Regions from separate parts of the Rhizobium sp. YJ-22 genome, predicted to be linked through region 2. Evidence: predicted binding sites of a transcription regulator. Region 2 holds the regulator's gene; each other region holds the start of a gene.
What was found. Region 2 encodes LexA, which represses DNA repair genes until DNA is damaged. Its sites were predicted from a motif close to TGTTCNNNNTGTGTTCNG; they were not measured.

Region 1 (3,208 bases), on a different contig from region 2:
GGTCGCCTTTCCGTAGCCAGCAAGCTGCTCGATCGTCGGTTCCCAGGAGACCGAGCGTTTGATCTCCTTCACCTTGGCCGAACCTTCGAGCTTCTCCAGGGTGACCTCGATGGGCCGCGTTCCCTTGATGGCAGAGAACACCACGGACAGAGGGTAGGAGAAGAGTCGCACCGCGTGCTCACGGTCGATTTCCAACCCGAAGACGCTCTTCGCAGCGAGGACCAGATGATACGGCTTGACCGCGCCGACCTGCTCGATACGGTCCAGTGCCACCGACAGTTCCGGTGGTGGGTTTGCGCCGTGCGCCATGAGCACGATGACGGACTTGCTTGAAGCCACCGCCCTTTGCGCCTCGGCTGAGTCAGTTTCCCCCTGATGCTTGCTGACACGCACCAGGGCGACGATGTAGTTCAGTCCGCTGGTGGCAAGCATGTCTTTCACCGCACGTTCATAGAGTTCGATGTCAGCTTCGGGTGGCAGAAGCACCCCAGCAGTCTTGTCTCCTCGAAGGAAGATGCCGCAGCGACGTAGCGGCAGGCGTAGAGAATTGGCATAGGTTGCCACTTCGAGCGATTGCTTTCGCTCGTCATGTTTTGCCCTTTTCATGATTGCCTCCTACGAACGGACGGCGCGGATGGCGGTATCCGGCCCGAGCAGCGCTTCATCGAGATCGACTTCCAGCAGACCCATCATGATCATGCTGGCGATCGATGCCATCGGTCTGCTCTCGCGCACCGCCCCGAGGCATTCGGCGAGCGTCAGTGACCCCTCCTCTTCAAGTCCCGCCAGGATGCGGACGCGGTCTCCGAGTGTCGCTTGCCAGCCCGCGTATCGGACGAGGTCTCTGGCGTTCTGAATTCGAACCGGGTTCAGGTCGAAGATGGAGACTGCCTGGTACCGATAACCAAGGCGCTCCGCGACCGCCGGCAGCCAGGTGATGGTTTCAGGGATACCGCGCCAGATGTCGATGAGGAGATTCCGCTCATCCGAGGTCCGCACCGAGAAATCCACGTAGCGGTGACGTGGCTTGAGCGCAGGGGAGTCATTGACGATAGGCTGTGTCACGCACCGCCAGTGGACCACCATAGGGTCGACTTCCAGCAGGCAGGCATAATCGCTTGCCTCTTGGGAACGATAGAGCGTGCGACCGCGGCACTTCGTTGTGTGAGAAGGAAAGCGTGACTTGTAAGAGATGGGGAGATCGCAAGCTTCATCGCCTGCGGCATGCGCAACAAAGGTCGTCATGACCTTGCCTCCAACGAATAGGTGATGTGGCGGAGACCGGGAACCGTCCCGGACTCGGTCAACCTATTCGGAACGTGGGGGCGCTGAAATTGCTCATGACGGAACGAATAAGGAACGATTTTCCCGACGTCAAGCCGGTTTGATTCGTCGCCGACAAGTCCTAGATCTTTTTGATGTCGAACCCTCCATTGATACTGACAGCGCATGTGAACGATCAGGACTTGCTGTTCTTCGACAATCTCAGGGCGCAGTTCTTCCCTGCGGATCGCAACTTTCTGCGAGCGCACGTAACCATGTTCCACAAGCTCCCCTCGGAGCATCTTCCGCAGATCGAGGATATCCTCGAGGCCGAAGCGGCGCGGATGACGCGAGCGATCGAAGTCGGGGTAATCGGCGTTCGCAACATGGGCAACGGCGTTGCCTTCGTTCTCGACAGTGAACATCTCATGGCAACGAGAGCTCGCTTGAAGACGGAGTTCACGCCCTGGCTCGCACCCCAGGATCATCAGCCATGGGGTCCCCACATCACGGTACAGAACAAGGTGCATTGGCAGAAAGCCGAGGCGTTGTACGACACGCTGTCGCTGGAGTTCGCTCGAAGCACCATTTCCGTGGAAGGACTCGATCTATGGTCCTATCTTGGTGGGCCATGGCGGCATGAAAGATTTTTTTCAGCCGGAGGAAGGCAAGCCAGTCAAGGCGAGTCCCTGGACGATGGGGCAGGCCGGGGTATCTCTGGAGATTGACTGGCAAGGGAGGATGCATGGCACTTTTCGAGGAAAAAGAGCGTACACGCAGATCGCCCCGGCGCTCCGGGGAGCCTTGCTTCGATTTCTACGACAGCTCCGGCAGAAACCCTTATGTCGTCTACCGCGACCTTGTGAACGGCTGGATTGCAGAATTTCCCTCATCCGAGCAGCTCGAGCTGATAAGTCGGATGAAGAACCGTAACGATGCACAGTACGAGCAGGCGCTTGCCGAGATCGTGACATACATCGCGCTGAAGCGCCTGGGTCATGAAGTCGAGATTCACCCGGCATGCCCCCATCCTACGAACAAGCCAGACTTTCTGGTGAAAGACACCTCGGGCGTGGCATTGGCCTACGTGGAGGTGACATCCTTCGGCCCGGATGTGAGGACGGTCGCTCGCGATAACCGCGAAGCCGCCATCTATAACGGTCTTGAGACCGTGGATCTGCCGCCCGGCTGGCTCATGGGATACGAGGTCCGAAAACATGGTCAGACGGCACCGAGCGTGAACAAGCTGAAATCCGAGGTCGAGCTGTGGGCCCGGAACGAGTGTGGGGACGACACGAGGGTGACCCCCAGGCGCACATTCGCGGCCCAGGACTGGGAATTCGATCTCACGCTTCTCGGAGGCTTCAGCAAGGATAAGAACTACGAGCGAAAGATCGGCGCGGCGATGATGGGGCTGCGATCTGTTTCTCCTCACCTGGACCTGCGGGTGGCGTTGGAGAACAAGGCGAGGAAGTATGGGATCCAGGAAACGCCCTACCTCATCGTCGTCGCGGACTGCAAGGGGTCGATTCCAGTAGGGGATCATGTGGAGGACGCTCTCATCGACGGACTGTTCGGAAGCCCGAGCGTCAGATTCCGGCGCCTAGCCGACGGTAGCATGGAGACCTACGACGAGCGGACGGCGGACGGTTTCTGGGGAAGGTACGGCGATCCCAGGAATACCAACGTCAGCGCCGTGGCCTTGCTTCCCGAGCCGAACCTCTGGAAACTCCGCGACGACCGCTGGCAGCCGATCATCGCATACAACCCCTTTGCAGCGAATCCGCTGTCTCACGATGTCATGCCGCTTCCGGGCTTCGGCCTACCGGATGGAGACGGAGACTACGGGCGCATCGAGGGCAGATCGCTCGCGGATCTGGTGGGACTGCCTGCTGAGTGGCCCCCGGAAGACCCTTGATTCATCCCTCGTCCGGGACCGGTGAAA
Region 2 (3,208 bases):
GTTCCGATTCCGCATGACGCGTCCGGCGGGCTTCCGGTTTCGTTCGGGTGAGTTCGCCATGATCGGCCTGATGGTCGAAGGCAAGCCGATTTATCGCGCCTATTCCATTGCCAGCCCGTCTTGGGATGAGGAACTGGAATTCTTCTCGATCAAGGTGCCGGACGGTCCGCTGACCTCGCATCTGCAAAAAATCCAGCCGGGCGACATCGTGCTGATGCGCAAGAAGCCGACGGGAACGCTGGTGCTCGACGCGCTGACGCCTGGTAAGCGCCTGTACATGTTCTCGACCGGCACAGGCATCGCGCCTTTCGCCAGCCTGATCCGCGACCCGGAGACCTATGAGAAGTTCGAAGAGGTCATCCTCACCCATACCTGCCGGGAAGTCGCCGAGTTGAAATACGGCCTCGACCTCGTCGAGGAAATCCGAAACGACGAGATGCTTGGCGAAATCGTCGGTGACAAGCTGCGTCTTTATTCGACGGTAACGCGCGACGACTATCCCTTCCAGGGCCGCATCACCGACCTGATTGCCAACGGCAAGCTGTTTGCCGATCTCGGCGTCCCGGCCTTCGACCCTGCGGTCGATCGCGGCATGATCTGCGGCTCGGCCGCGATGCTGAAGGACACCAAGGAACTGCTCGAAAAGGCAGGTCTCGTCGAGGGCGCCAACAACAAGCCCGGTGAATTCGTCATCGAGCGCGCTTTCGTCGGCTGAGTCGTCCGCAACCGCATTCTCCGCGCCGGCACCGAAAGATTGCCGGCGCTTTGCATTTGAGGTCGCCTTTCAGGGCGTACCCGTCATTTCCCTGCCATATTCAACACTGGATTGTGCCTGCGGCCCTTGCGGAACACAGTGGGAACAGATAGTGTTCGTTCTGTATTTGTTTCACGAATCTGGTGGGTGCTATGCTGACGCGCAAGCAACAGGAACTTCTGCTCTTCATCCATGAGCGGATGAAGGAATCCGGCGTGCCGCCGTCTTTCGACGAGATGAAGGACGCCCTGGAACTGGCCTCCAAGTCGGGCATCCATCGCTTGATCACAGCGCTGGAGGAGCGCGGTTTCATCCGCCGACTGCCGAACCGGGCGCGGGCGCTGGAGGTCATCAAGTTGCCGGAGGCCTATTCGGCGACGGCCGCCCAGCCACGGCGCGGTTTTTCGCCGAGCGTCATCGAGGGCAGCCTTGGCAAGCCGGCGTCTTCCGCACCTGCGGTCGCGAAGCCGGCGACGCCGGCCCTGCCTGAGGCGGCCAATTCCGTCTCCGTGCCGGTCATGGGTCGTATCGCTGCCGGCGTGCCGATTTCGGCAATCCAGAACAACACCCATGAGATCGTCGTGCCGATGCAGATGGTCGGGCAGGGCGAGCATTACGCTCTGGAGGTCAAGGGCGACTCGATGATCGAGGCCGGTATTCTCGACGGCGATACGGTCATCATTCGCAACACCAACAGTGCAACCCCTGGCGATATCGTCGTGGCGCTGGTGGACGACGAAGAAGCGACGCTGAAACGTTTCCGCCGCAAGGGCGCCTCTATCGCGCTGGAAGCGGCAAACCCGTCTTACGAGACCCGGATTTTCTCCTCCGACCGCGTCAAGGTGCAGGGCAAGCTGGTCGGCCTCATCCGCCGCTATCACTGAGCAACGAGCGAATCTCCGCCGGCAGACGGTGCGTATAATCATCATCGCGCCAGGAATAGGCGCGGTGCTGCGTCCAGGCCCGCCGGTTTTCGGGATCGAAAGCGGGGCGGATGCGTAAAGCCTGGCGGGCATCGACGGCGAAGGTGATTTCCACCGCGCCGGTCTGTCGCAGGGTTTCGCTGTCCAGGACGGTTGCGCCGGAGCGGCAGCGGGCGAATTTGGCGCGGGTCGGTGTGACAATCAGGCGGGCATTGTCGCAGGCAAAACCAATGTAGCGACCGTCTTCCAGCACCATGACCGGGCCGATGGCCGTTTTCGCCAGGCACCATTTCTGGCGGACACAGGCGAAACGACGATCCGCGCTCGTTTCCATGATTTGCTGGCGCAGCATGTCGGCATCGACCAATTCGTCTTCATCCAGTGGCTGCTTGCGTCGCTCCGACCAAGGTCCTTTGGCCGGGAAGGCGCTGTCGAGTTGCTCCGGAGGACCATGGGTATGGATGGTGAGAGCGCGGCGCCATTGGTCGAAGATGAAAGCGCTGGGCTTGCGGCGGTTGCTGTTCAGAGTGTCGCCGTCCAGCAACGCGACCAGCCTGCCATCCTCTGAAATAAGGAGATCGGGCTTTTGCGGGGTTGCCAGCAGGCTGGTGGCCAGCGCCAGCAGGAAGAGGGCGGTGCCGATGTGGCGCAGCCGTGTACGCAGCAGTAGGAACAGCACCATCCCAGCGACGGCGAGCGGCAGGAACAGCGGCGGCTGGCGGCCGATGATCAGTTCTCCGCCCCAGCTTGCCACCGTCTTGGCGATGGTGATGACGATGCCGAGACCCCAGCCCATGACAGCGATCGGCCATTCGTCGAGACCGAAGGGCATCAGCAACATGCCGATCAAGCCAGCCGGCATGACGACGAATGAGATGACCGGCATGGCGGCGAGATTGGCGGCAAGTCCGTAGGTGGCCAGCTTGTGAAAGTGTTCGATGGAGAAAACCGATGTCGAGAGACTGCCGATCAGCGAGGTGAGGAAGACACTGGCGACGAAATTCCAAGTTTCCGTGGCGATGCCGGACACGGGGAGTCTCGCAGGCTCGCGACCGGCGGAGTGGCCGCTCCAGAGATTGTAGCCGGAGACCAGCGCCAGGGTTGCGGCAAAGGACATCTGGAAACTGGGCCCCATGATTTCCGAGGGCGCCATGGCCATGATGACGATGGCCGAAAGCGCGACATTACGCAGGCTGATCGACGGGCGGTCTACCAGGACGGCGATCAGCAGGATGGCCATCATCAGGAAGGCGCGCTCGGCGGAGACCGCAAAACCCGAGACGAGGTAATAGGCGCAGACCATGATGAGCGCGCCGGCGGCGGCGAATTTCTTTATTGGATAGCGCTGGCTGAAGCCGGGGAACAGGGAGAAGATCGAGCGGACACCAACGAAGAAGATGCCGGCGGCAAGCGCCATGTTCAGCCCGGAAATGGCGATGATGTGGGCAAGCCCGGAGAGGCGCAGCGCTTCGGTCGTTCCCTCCGACATCGCCCGCCTTTCGTCGGTGACGATGGCGGCTGCAAAGGCACC
Region 3 (3,208 bases), on a different contig from region 2:
CCCGCTCGTGAGCGCATTGAGGCGATGCTGAAGCGTGATTATCAGATGCAAAAGACCGGTAACTGCGATTACACTCTGACCATCACCTATGACCGCGAGCCCGATGGCGTCAGCCTGGATGATGAAATCGAAAATCTCCAGACAGAGATGTTCAACATCGCCGAGAGCTACAGGTGCTCCATCGAGGTCGATATCCACGAAATCGGTGGTGACGAACGGTCCTGGTAGGCACGAACGTTCAACATTCGTTCTTCAACTTGGCCAAAATCGCAGCTTCGGGCCGACTGGGCCATATAGGCGGCCTGGTCGATCTCGTCCTTCACTGTGATGAGCATGGGCCGTTGCTCGGAGGCGCGGTCGGTCCAGAGATTTTTCGTATAGCGTTCCCGCGCCAGCTCGATGACACCGTTGGCCGCAGCCAGGATCGGCTGGGTCGAGCGATAATTGCGGTCGAGCGTGATGACGTCGGCGGGTCTCGGCGAGAACTCCTTCGGAAAATCGAGGATGTTGCGGATGGTCGCGGCGCGGAAGGAATAGATCGATTGCGCATCGTCGCCGACGACAGTCAGGCCGCGGCCGCCCGGCGCGAGAGACATCAGGATCGACGCCTGCAGGCGATTGGTGTCCTGGTATTCATCGACAAGGATGTGATCGAAACGGTTGCCGACGTCCTCGGCCAGCTCCGGCTCGGAAACCATCTGCGCCCAGTAGAGCAGGAGGTCATCGTAATCCAGGACGTTCTGCGCCTGTTTCGCTTCCGTGTACGCGGCAAAAAGCTGCTTCAGCTCCTCTTCCCATTCCAGCACCCAGGGATAGATAGGACGATTTCAGGATCTCCTTGATCGAAGCCTGCGAATTAACGACGCGGGAATAGATAGCGATGCAGGTGCTCTTGGTGGGGAACCGGCTCTGCTTGGCGGAAAAACCAAGGTCATGCCGGACGAGGTTCATCAGGTCGGCGCTGTCTTCCCGGTCATGGATGGTGAAGTCGACGCTGAGACCGATCTGCTCGGCATACATGCGCAGGAGCCGGGCACCAATGCCATGGAAGGTGCCGGCCCAGGCCAGTGCGTCGGTCATGATGGCGGCGTTGTCGCCGAGCACCTGCCGGCAGATGCGTTGGACGCGGCGCGCCATTTCCGAGGCCGCACGACGGGAAAAGGTCATGAGCAGAATGCGCCGCGGATCGGCGCCGTTGACGATCAGGTGCGCGACGCGGTGTGCCAGCGTGTTGGTCTTGCCGCTGCCCGCGCCGGCAATGATCAGCAGCGGGCCGCCAATCTTTCCGTCCGGCAGACCAACGCCATGTTCAACAGCTTCGCGCTGCCGATCGTTGAGTTTTTCGAGATGCGCAGCCGCCATTTGTCCCCAGCATGCCTAAGAAAAATTTCCTACCCCTCCGATCGATGGATATCTCCTTGATGAAGCTAAGGGATTCGTTTCAACGACTTAGCCGAGGGGTACTTCCGGAGCGGAGGCCCGATTGACTCAGTTGGGCAATCGGAACAAATAATGAACATATCAGCTTAAAGAACCGCTGAAAACCCTGAAGGAGTAACAATTCTGCCGTGGCAAACCATGCCCTCAACCCCGTGCTGGCGGAGCTTCGCGAGCGCATCGGCCAGCTTGAAGGCGGCTCGATGCGCGCAAGGCAAGTGCTGCCTTTCGGCGTCTCCGAGGTTGATCGGGCACTGCCGGGAGGAGGGCTCGCCTTCGGGGCGTTGCACGAGATCGCCGGCGGCGGGGGAGGGACGGTCGATGGCGCTGCTGCGGCGCTGTTCGTTGCCGGCATCGCAGCCCGATCCCGTGGAAAGGTTCTGTGGTGCATGACGCGCCCCGATCTGTTTTTCCCTGCGGTCGCCCAGGCCGGGCTCCATCCGGACCGTGTCGTGTTCTGCGAAAGCGATCGGGAAGAGGAAGCGCTGTCGGCCATGGAGGAGGGATTGTCCTTCGGCGGGCTTGCCGCCGTGGTCGGCGAGCTTGTCCGTCTGCCAATGACCGCGTCGCGGCGCCTTCAGCTCGCCGCCGAGAAGACGGGGGCCATGGGCATCGTGCTGCGGCGATGGCGACGACAGAACGAGGCATCGGACTATGGGCAGCCGACGGCCTCAACGACACGGTGGCGCATCAGCACCTTGCCGTCGGAAAGACTACCTGTTGCCGGCGTCGGGAGGGCGCGCTGGCTGGCGGAACTGATGCGCGTGAAAGCCGGCGAATGCGCCGAATTCGAAATTGGAGCCCCCGATGACAAGGGTCGTATCTGTCTTCTTCCCACAGCTCTCGACCGAGCGGATCAGACGGCGCGCTGGCGAAGCCTTGCCGGTTGACAAGCCGCTTGTCGTCATTGCCCGCCGCGGCTCGAAACGCTGGATCTCTGCCGCCGATCCCGCCGCATTGAAGCTCGGCCTGCGCATCGGCATGGCCGCCAGCAAGGCGCAGGCCATGGTTGCCGATCTCCTCATGGCCGATGCGGCTCCGGCCGAGGACGCAGCTGCGCTGGAACGGCTGGCGCTTTGGGCGCTCCGGCAATACAGCCCGGTCGTCGCCGTCGATGGCGCCGACGGCCTTGCCATCGATACCGAAGGCGCGGATCACCTGCGCGGTGGCGAAGCGCTTCTCATCTCCAGCCTCGTCAACATGCTGCGCGGTCGCGGGCTGACCGCGCGCGCCGCCGTCGCCGACACCTGGGGCGCGGCGCATGCGCTCGCCCGCCTGCTGGCGGCGGAAACGACGGTGGTGCCGGCGGGCGATGTGACGAAGGCGGTCATCGATCTGCCGATCGTTGCGCTACGCCTGCCGACGGAGACCGTCCAGGGCCTGCGTGTTCTCGGCATCGACACGGTCGGCCAGCTCTCGGCCATGCCGCGCGCGCCGCTGACGCTACGGTTTGGGCCCGAGCCCGCGCGCCGACTCGATCAGATGTTCGGTCGGATCGCCGAACCGATCGAACCTATCCGTACGCCGGAGCTTGTCGAGGTGGCGAAGAATTTCGCCGAACCCATCGGGGCGCCGGAAACGATCGCCAAATATGTCCGCCGGCTGGTCGGGCAACTGTCAGCGCGCCTTGCGGAAAATGGTCTTGGTGCACGGCGCTGCGACCTCTTCGTCTATCGCGTCGACAATACAAGGCAACATCTGCGTGCCGGTCTTGCCAAGCCGGTTCGAGATCCGGCTCGGCTGTCGAAGCTTCTCTGCGACCGCATCGAGA
Region 4 (3,208 bases), on a different contig from region 2:
TTCGACGCCGGACATCTTTCGCCGCCTGACGGCGAAGACCAACCCGCCGCTGCCGCGTCCTCTGCCCGCCGACGACGGTTGGCTGGCCTGGCTCGCAGCGACGCGCAACGACCTCGAAAACCCGGCGCGGGCACTGGTGTCCGAGATCGGCGACGCGCTCGGCCTGCTGGCCGCCCACGGCGCGCGGTTTGCCCGCATGTCGGGCTCCGGCGCCACGGCTTTCGGCGTGTTCGACGATACGCATAGCGCCGGGCATGCCTGCGCTGCGATTCGTGCGGAAAAGCCGGACTGGTTCGTCGAGGCGACCGCAACCCGAGCAGGAAATCATTGATGGCGCGTCTGGACGAAAACCGCCCCTTCATCCCCGTCGGCATCGCCGTGCTCACTGTCTCCGACACCCGCACAACCGCCGACGACCGCTCCGGCGACACCTTAGCCGCCCGCATCGAGGCGGCCGGCCATCGCCTCGTCGCCCGCGCCATCGTCCCTGACGACAAGCAGACGATTCGCGATCAGGTCGAATCCTGGACAAAGGACTGTGACATCGACGTGGTGATTACTACCGGCGGTACCGGCTTTACCGGCCGCGACGTCACGCCGGAAGCGTTGGAGCCGCTGTTCGAAAAGCGCATGGACGGCTTTTCCGAAGTCTTCCACCGCATCTCCTACGACAAGATCGGCACCTCGACCATCCAGTCGCGCGCCACCGGCGGTGTCGCCAACGCCACCTTCATCTTCGTGCTGCCGGGCTCCCCCGGCGCCTGCAAGGATGCCTGGGACGGCATTCTGGCGGCACAGCTCGACTATCGCCACATGCCCTGCAATTTCGTGGAAATCATGCCGCGGCTCGACGAGCACCTGAAGCGCGGCAAGGCTTAGAGCGCTGTTCGATCCTCGTTTCACTCCGGTCGGATTATGCTCTCATCCCGCGCCTGCCGCATCGCCCGGGCCGGCACGATCTCGCTTTTCAGCCGCACCGGCTTTGCCGCCGTCGCCAGATCGGCAAGCCGCATGCCCGGCCCGACGTAAGCCAGCGATTGGCGCCGGGCGATCAGCAAACCGCATTCCAACGGCCCTTCCTTCCTCAGCCACCGCCGCCACACCGGCGGGCGATCATGCCGCGACAGCGAAAAGCGCGCCGGCTGGCGGCCGAAGCCGACATAATCGGCGATCTCGTCAATCCACCCGCTCAGCGGCCGTGCGCCCGGCTCGATAATGAGCAGCCAGTCGCCGCGCACCGATTCGAGTACCGTGCCGATCTCCCAGTCACGATAGAAACGGCAGCCAGCGGCATCTGCCACCCGCGACGAACCATCGTGCGAACCGCAATCGAGAATCACCACGTCGCTGACCAGCCCCTCGACCGCGCCGGCGACCAGCACCGACAGGGTCTGCGCCAGTTCGGCCTCGTGATTGCGGGTTTCCATCAGGATCGTCAGCATACCTCTCTTTACCGCATCGCAGCACAAAAGGCCAAGGGCAAGCGTTCCGCATTTTGTTCTTGCAATGTTCTTGTTTCCGGGATAGGAATTTAATCAGGAACCAGGGAGTGCGTCGCACCGCACTCGACCGGAGATGACCAATGAACGATCTGTCTCATGTGGGTCGGGCTGCCTTTCAGCCCGCCAATACGGCGGAGTTCGCCGATGCGATGCTGGCGGCGTCCGGCCTCAGGATCGACGGGTCGCGCCGCCGCGGCCGCGGCGCCGGGCTGAACCCCGAGGGACGTTTCGAGCCGCGCGAGCATGTCGCCTTCGACGATGGCTGGCAGACGCTCGACGAGTTGCCGGCGCTGAAGACCGAGGTCCAGGTCGAGAAGCCGCGCACGGCGATCACCCGCAACGATTCCCCCGACATTCCTTTCGATCGCTCGGTCAATCCCTATCGCGGCTGCGAGCATGGCTGCATCTATTGCTTCGCCCGCCCGACCCACAGCTATATGGGCCTGTCGGCCGGCCTCGATTTCGAGACGCGGCTGTTTGCCAAGCCGGATGCACCGAGGCTTCTGGAGAGGGAACTGGCCAAGCCCGGCTATAAGCCGCGCACCATCGCCATCGGCACCAACACCGATCCCTACCAGCCGATCGAGCGCGAATGGCGCATCATGCGCCAGATCCTGGAAGTGTTGCAGAAGGCCAACCATCCGGTCGCCATCGTCACCAAGTCGGCGCTGGTGCTGCGCGATATCGATATTCTGCAGGACATGGCCTCGCGCGGCCTCGCCAAGGTCGGCATCTCGGTGACCACGCTGGACCGCAAGCTGTCGCGGGCGATGGAGCCGCGCGCCGCCACACCGGGCCGCCGGCTCGACGCCATCAAGGCGCTGACCGAGGCCGGCATTCCCGCCAGCGTGCTGGTGTCGCCGATCATCCCGGCGCTCAACGACCATGAGATCGAGCGCATTCTCGACGCCGCCCATGCCGCGGGCGCGACCGAAGCCAGCTATGTGCTGCTGCGCCTGCCGCTGGAGGTCAGCCCGCTGTTTCGCGACTGGCTGCTGCAACACTATCCCGACCGCTATCGGCATGTGATGTCGCTGGTGCGCTCGATGCGCGACGGCAAGGATTACGACGCCGAATTCGGCAAGCGCATGAAGGGCAGCGGTCCCTATGCCTGGCAGATCGGCCGCCGCTTCGAGATGGCGGTTAAGCGGCTCGGCCTCGGCCGGCGCGGCATGCATCTGCGCGATGACCTGTTCGTGCCGCCGAGCGGTAGCGGCGTGCAGCTTCAACTGCTGTAAACCGCTACAATTCCGGCAAGCCGCGCAGCGTCCTTGCCGGGAGCATTTCCAGGAAATGCTCGGAGACAGAAATTTCCGGTCGGCGTTCCACCGCCTCGCCGCCGGAATGCCCCGCCGGTCCGCCGCCCCTGACGGACCATGACCGGTCCTTCCGGCGGGGCTTGCAGGAGATCGGGCGGGCGTCCATGGTCCGCCGCATCGTTCCATGAACGCCGCCCGATTCTCCCTGCTTTTCAGGTTGCCGCGTTTTCGTGTAGAAGACCGGCAATCCGCTTTTTCCGGAATGCCCCGATGCTGTTCGATCCCCTGCCCCTCGTCCCGGATTTCAACCATGAGCTTGCCGGCCGCCATGCCGGGCAATGGCCGGTGGCCGGCACCGACGAGGCCGGGCGCGGGCCGCTGGCCGGCCCGGTGGTGGCTGCCGCCGTCATCCTCGACCCCGACGCCATTCCAGAGGGGCTGAACGAT

Region 1: P7F60_RS11230 (2'-5' RNA ligase family protein) is a predicted target of LexA. The motif match lies at 1,345-1,362, and genes of this name have one in related genera.
Region 3: P7F60_RS26985 (ImuA family protein) is a predicted target of LexA. The motif match lies at 1,502-1,519, and genes of this name have one in related genera.
Region 4: P7F60_RS01435 (glycosyl transferase) is a predicted target of LexA. The motif match lies at 1,497-1,514, and genes of this name have one in related genera.

Annotation. Positions count from the first base shown of each region.
Region 1 covers NZ_JARRIR010000004.1:133,089-136,296, forward strand. The annotation lists gene P7F60_RS11220 (AAA family ATPase) at 1-606, opposite strand, end outside; gene P7F60_RS11225 (hypothetical protein) at 616-1,245, opposite strand; gene P7F60_RS11230 (2'-5' RNA ligase family protein) at 1,452-1,991, shown strand; gene P7F60_RS11235 (hypothetical protein) at 2,009-3,181, shown strand.
Region 2 covers NZ_JARRIR010000002.1:14,056-17,263, reverse strand. The annotation lists gene P7F60_RS04545 (ferredoxin--NADP reductase) at 1-715, shown strand, start outside; gene lexA (transcriptional repressor LexA) at 907-1,638, shown strand; gene P7F60_RS04535 (ComEC/Rec2 family competence protein) at 1,619-3,208, opposite strand, start outside.
Region 3 covers NZ_JARRIR010000018.1:5,643-8,850, forward strand. The annotation lists gene P7F60_RS26975 (recombinase family protein) at 1-228, shown strand, start outside; partial or broken gene P7F60_RS26980 (ATP-dependent helicase) at 291-1,362, opposite strand; gene P7F60_RS26985 (ImuA family protein) at 1,569-2,327, shown strand; gene P7F60_RS26990 (DNA polymerase Y family protein) at 2,245-3,208, shown strand, end outside.
Region 4 covers NZ_JARRIR010000001.1:298,307-301,514, forward strand. The annotation lists gene P7F60_RS01425 (4-(cytidine 5'-diphospho)-2-C-methyl-D-erythritol kinase) at 1-331, shown strand, start outside; gene moaB (molybdenum cofactor biosynthesis protein B) at 331-879, shown strand; gene P7F60_RS01435 (glycosyl transferase) at 900-1,442, opposite strand; gene P7F60_RS01440 (PA0069 family radical SAM protein) at 1,583-2,740, shown strand; gene P7F60_RS01445 (ribonuclease HII) at 3,032-3,208, shown strand, end outside.